Regions from separate parts of the Bacillus sp. GbtcB14 genome, predicted to be linked through region 1. Evidence: predicted binding sites of a transcription regulator. Region 1 holds the regulator's gene; the other holds the start of a gene.

Region 1 (3,214 bases):
AGGTAGCATACTTACATGTTATCCTACCTTATCTCATACACTAGAGTTAGAAAGGATGGTTAAACCATTTGAAAAAACAATATTGGTGGGTTATCGTTACATACATTTTAATGCAGTTATCATCCATTGCTGGATTACCACTTCTGCTGAAAACTGGACTTTATGATAACAGGGGATTTACTAGAGAAGAGAAATTTCAACTCATAACTGGCCACTGGGCAATCATTAGCTTCTTTATTGCATTATGTATCGTACTTTGGTTACTTAGAACAGATATTCGTGACAGACGTTTAGATACAACGCGCTCTACTGTTCCAGCTACGATTGGTTGGATTTTTATCGGGTTCTTCCTAGCATTTTTCTCACAAAGTATTGCCGGTATGATAGAAATGCGTGTATTAGGAATTAAACCTGGATCAGAAAATACAGCGAGACTTATGGATATCGCTAGAACGACACCTTGGTTCCTTATCGTCATCTCTATAATAGGACCTATTTTGGAAGAAATCGTATTTAGAAAAATTTTATTTGGTACACTTTATAAGAAGTTTAACTTCTTTATTGCTGCTATCATTAGTTCTCTCGTATTCGCAGCAATTCATTTTGATTTCACTCACTTATTGGTATACACTTCTATGGGACTCGTATTCGCCTTTTTATATGTAAAAACGAAGCGTATTATCGTCCCTATCGCAGCTCATGTCGCAATGAATACATTAGTTGCAGTTGCTCAAGTTTTAATGAGCAATGAACAAATTCAAGAAATGATTAAAGAAGCTGAAAAAATGCAAGGCTTTATCGGAGGATTTTTAGTATGAGAAACTCACCATTGTTCATGGCTGCATTGTACTTCCTTCTAGGATGTATCTTTACACGCTTCGCCATTACGAACGTAACAGATACAATCTGGAATATGTGGACAATACTATTCGCAGTTATGGCAACAATTGATTTTAATTTGGCACTTCGCCTTATCTTAGTTAAATTCACAAAGAAAAAACAATAATAAAACGCAGAGGTTGCTTCCTCTGCGTTTTATTGTGGATAATTCTTCAAAAAGTAAACCAGTGTTTGTAGCTCTACTGCTAAATCAATATGATGAATTCTTATATTGTCTGACACATTTAAGCGTGCTGGTGTGAAATTTAAAATACCATGCACATTCGTTTCTGCCAATCTATCTGCTACAGATTGTGCTACTGTAGCGGGTACTGTTAATATTGCCACTTGTATATCAGTTGATAAACGTTCTTCTAATTCATCTAAATGATATACAGGAATGCCCCCGATTTCTGTCCCGACTTTCTCTTCACTAACATCAAACGCCATTTCAATTTTTGTATTATTGTTTTTCGTGAAATTATAATGTAAGAAAGCGGTCCCTAAATTACCTACTCCAATAAGCGCTACACGTGTTATATCATCTTGGTCGAGTGTTTCACGGAAAAATGATAATAAATAATTTACGTTATATCCATAACCTTTTTTCCCTAACGCTCCAAAATATGAAAAATCTCTTCGAATCGTTGCGGAATCAACTTTTACCGCTTCGCTCAATTCGGCTGATGAAACACGTTGCTTACCAGAAAGAGATAAGTTTTGGATAAATCGATAGTATAGAGGCAATCGTTTGGCAGTGGCCTGTGGAATTTTTTGCTGATCCATATAACCTCTCCTCTCTTCCTATCTTTATTCATATACTTGAATCAAATACAGAAGTTTAGCACTCATGAATTTCCCTGTATAATAAAGAGAAGAAGTATTCTCTCTTTATTTTAAACTATACACTATTTTTAGTATGATTGAGAAATATAAACATGGCAAAGTTAAGAAATTATTTGAGGTGAAAACATTGATTTTATTACAAGTAAACGCGCTTACGAAATTATACGGTGCAGAAACGATTCTTGCAAACATAAAATTAGAAGTTCAAACGAAAGATCGTATCGCATTAGTCGGACGAAATGGAGCCGGAAAATCTACATTATTAAAAATAATAGCTGGTGAGCTATCCCATGATGGTGGCGAAATTATAAAACCGAAAGATGTCTCAATCGGATATTTAGCTCAGAATACCGGGTTAGAAACGTCTTTAACAATTTGGGATGAAATGTTAACCGTCTTTACACACTTGCAACAAATGGAGACAAAACTTCGAAGGCTAGAGCAAGAGATGGGAAAAGAAGAAAACTTTTCAAACGAGGCTACATATGAAAGATTATTAGCTGACTATGACCAATTACAATTAGATTATAAAGATCAAGGTGGATATCAGTACGAAGCAGATATTCGCTCGATTTTAAGTGGTCTTGGCTTCCCAGTTGAAACGCACCAGACGACGATTTCTACATTAAGCGGTGGACAAAAAACAAGATTAGCTCTCGGTAAATTATTATTAACGAAACCAGACCTACTTATTTTGGACGAGCCTACAAACCATTTAGACATCGAAACATTGACATGGCTTGAACAATATTTACAAGGCTATCCTGGCGCAATACTAATCGTTTCTCATGACCGTTATTTCTTAGATAAACTCGTTACACAAGTATATGAAATTTCGAATAAAGAAAGCAGACGATTTGTTGGTAACTACAGTAAATATTTAGACTTAAAATCAGCATTATACGAGCAAGACATGAAACGTTATGAAAAACAACAAGATGAAATCGCTAAGCTTGAGGATTTCGTTCAAAAAAATATAGCTCGCGCATCTACGACAAAACGTGCGCAAAGCCGTCGTAAACAATTAGATAGAATGGAATTATTGACTAGACCATTAGGTGATTCTAAGTCAGCATCCTTCCACTTCGATATCGAAAAACAAAGTGGAAATGATGTTTTACAAGTAAAGGATGCAACTATCGGCTATGATGAGGATCCTATTATTGAACATGTAACTATGCGCTTAACTCGCGGGGATAGCGTTGCTTTAGTTGGTCCAAACGGAATTGGGAAATCCACATTATTAAAATCACTTGTGAATAAGTTACCACTATTAAATGGTAATGTTTCTTTTGGATCCAATGTATCTGTTGGTTATTATGATCAAGAACAAGCGAACTTAACATCTTCTAAGCGAGTTTTAAATGAGTTATGGGATGAATATCCATTGCAGCCCGAAAAAGAAATTCGCACGATATTAGGTAACTTCTTATTCACAGGAGATGATGTACTAAAACCAGTATCTTCTCTTAGTGGTGGACAAAAAGCT
Region 2 (3,214 bases), on a different contig from region 1:
AGCAGTTATATTATCTTGTAAGCTAGAAATAATTGACATACGCACCGTATGCCAATATCATATTAACATACGGTGCGTATGTCAATGAGAAAGTTTTATCGTTGGATAGAGAGCTAACGATAAAAGGAGTTATTCTTTTACATAGAGAACGATACTATAATAGGATTCATTTTGAATAAAGGGAATGAATAGAAGTAGGAGGAAAAGATGGGTAGAAAAACAAGAGAAGAAATGATCATTGAAACACGTGCAAAATTGCTGAGTGCAGCAAGAGAGGCTTTTGGTACAGTTGGATATGTAAACACGTCTATGGATGATTTTACAGCATCTGTCGGTTTAACACGTGGTGCAATTTATCATCATTTTGGTGATAAAAAAGGATTGTTAGAAGCGGTTGTAAAAGAAATTGATATGGAAATGGATAATAAATTAAGAAAAGTATCAGATGAGGCGGAAGGAAAATGGGAAGGGTTTGTTGGGCGTTGTCGTGCGTATTTATCAATGGCACTTAATCCAGAAATTCAGCGAATTGTACTTCGTGATGCACCAGCAGTATTAGGGACTAGTTATTATCAATCATCACAGTCACAATGTTTAGTGACGATGGCGGAGATGCTTCAGCAACTAATGAAGGACTGTATTATTGAAAACACGGATTGTGAAGCATTAGCAAGATTCATAAATGGTGGACTAGTGGACCTTGCTTGTTGGATTGCGAATTCTGAAGATGCAGAGATGCATTTGTCTAAAGCTTTGCGTAGCCTATCACTTATATTGAATGGTTTATTACTAGAAAAGAATGCATGATTTTAACTGATATTTTTTATTAATATACGGTAATGGTTAAAAGGGAGGTGTTAAAGAATATGCTAATCGATTTATTTCACTGTATTCTATATAGGCCAACTAACATCCATTTTGTAAGGGGATAATGTGTTAGTTTAATCTTATAATACGATTTCTTTTTCGACTATTAGGATTTGGATTATAAAAAATGAATGTAGTTACAGGGAGTAATCGAATCACACTATTTTTATTCACAATCTAAAGAAAACGCCTCCATTGAAATTGATTCCACACCTATTCCAATAACTTTACACTTTATGTGAAAAAGTTCACAAATAGGTCATAATTTGTGAAGTAATTCACAATGATACATGCTACAATATGAGTGTAAAGAAGTTAAACAACATTAAATTAGTATTTTAATTAATTACTTAAACAATCATAAAAAATAGATGTGAACAATAGAGAGGGGAAATTAACATGAAAAAAGGTATCAATCGTGTAGTATTAGTAGGAACAGGAGCTGTAGGTTGTAGTTATGCTTACTCAATGATTAACCAAGGTGTAGCTGAAGAATTTGTACTTGTAGATGTTAATGAAGCAAAAGCAGAAGGAGAAGCAATGGACTTAAGCCATGCGGTACCATTTTCTCCAGCAGCAACAAAAGTTTGGAGCGGTAGCTATGCAGATTGTAAAGATGCAGATTTAGTTGTTATCACTGCTGGATTACCACAAAAGCCAGGTGAAACTCGTCTAGACTTAGTTGAGAAAAATACAAAGATCTTTAAACAAATCGTTCGCGGTATTATGGATAGCGGATTCGATGGAATCTTCTTAATCGCAACAAACCCAGTTGACATTTTAACTTACGTAACTTGGAAAGAATCTGGATTACCAAAAGAGCGCGTAATCGGTTCTGGTACTACTTTAGACTCTGCTCGTTTCCGTTACATGTTAGGTGACTACTTAGATGTAGATCCACGTAACGTTCATGCTTACATCGTTGGTGAGCACGGTGACACTGAACTTCCAGTATGGAGCCACGCTACTGTAGGTGTACAAAAACTAGAAACAATCTTAGCTAACAACGAGCAGTACAATCAAGAAGACTTAGATAAAATCTTCGAAAATGTTCGTGATGCAGCTTACCATATCATCGAGCGTAAAGGCGCAACTTACTACGGAATCGGTATGTCACTACTTCGTGTAACTAAAGCAATCTTAAGCAACGAGAACAGCGTATTAACTGTATCTGCATACCTTGAAGGTCAGTATGGTGAGAAAGATGCTTACGTAGGTGTTCCAGCTGTTATTAACCGCCAAGGTGTACGTGAAATCGTAGAACTTGAGCTAAATGAAGAAGAAAAAGTGAAATTCGCTCATTCTGTAAAAGTATTAAAAGAAACAATGGCACCAGTACTATAATAATCGCTAAATAATTCAGAGGCGGGAAACTGCTTCCTACCTCTGAGTTTTTATATAATTTAATATAAATTCCTTTTCCGGTTTCCCTTGTATATCCCCAATATACCCCTTTTGCTGGATAAGGGTCGTTTATAGAAAAGAGCACTCTACTTTATATAGAGTGCTCTTTATTATTATCATTTTTTAGGAGTTAATCCTAATTTCTTTAAAATATCTGCAAGTGTACCGCTTTTTGATTTTTCAACAGGTGTTTGTGATTTAGATGCATCAGGACCTTTCTTCAAGAAGTTCTTTTCAACGAAGCGAATATCTTTTTCGTCAACAATGCCATCTTTGTTAAGGTCGCCGTCTTTTACAGATAGTCCTTTTTTACCATAGTTGCTAGCAATAATTTCTGCATCTTTCATATCAATTACTTTATCACCATTTACATCACCTGCAAGGTTTTCATCAAAGCGTGCATAATAATATTGGCCAAGTAGCTTACCATCTTTCTCAGTACCTAATTTCGTTGTTAGTCGGCTTGTTAAATGTCCTGGAACCTCTACGTATAAGTTGTAGTCGCGTTTATTAACAGGTAGTCCATTTAGTTTAAAGTAACCGTATTTATCAAGTGAGCCTTCAAACTTATGACGGTAAGAATCAGTCGCATATACTTTTACGCCAAGCTTTGTATAATCGAACTTTTCATCTAAATATCCACGTTCATTTAAGAATGCACCAGGTTTAATATTTCCTTCTACTAGTGAGTTTAAGGACATTACTGAGAATGATTGATCTTGAAGGACACGCATTCTATTTGGCTCTGTTTCTCCTGGTTTCCAGTATACAAACACTGCTGACTCTAATTGAGCATTTGCTTCATAAAACTCATCGTTTTCTACTTTGAACGTTACATCAATGAACGGGAAATCACCATCTAATCCAGCAAAGTTTTTGTCATCGATAGCACCGCCAACCGTAACAGAGCCTGCTTCTAGTTTCGGTTCATTTACTTTTGCCG

The links. The regulator Rex, encoded in region 1, represses fermentation and respiration genes when NADH is low (regulators of the CRP and FNR family bind a similar motif). The targets are predictions, from matches to a motif close to TTGTGAAATATTTCACAA.
Region 2: KVT31_RS22475 (L-lactate dehydrogenase) is a predicted target of Rex. The motif match lies at 1,134-1,151, and genes of this name have one in related genera.

The regions. Positions count from the first base shown of each region.
Region 1 is NZ_JAGXJT010000027.1:3,860-7,073, reverse strand. It holds gene KVT31_RS28815 (CPBP family intramembrane glutamic endopeptidase) at 69-818, shown strand; gene KVT31_RS28810 (YdiK family protein) at 815-1,006, shown strand; gene KVT31_RS28805 (redox-sensing transcriptional repressor Rex) at 1,036-1,665, opposite strand; gene KVT31_RS28800 (ABC-F family ATP-binding cassette domain-containing protein) at 1,853-3,214, shown strand, end outside.
Region 2 is NZ_JAGXJT010000009.1:1,753-4,966, forward strand. It holds gene KVT31_RS22470 (TetR/AcrR family transcriptional regulator) at 208-807, shown strand; gene KVT31_RS22475 (L-lactate dehydrogenase) at 1,267-2,211, shown strand; gene KVT31_RS22480 (S8 family serine peptidase) at 2,388-3,214, opposite strand, start outside.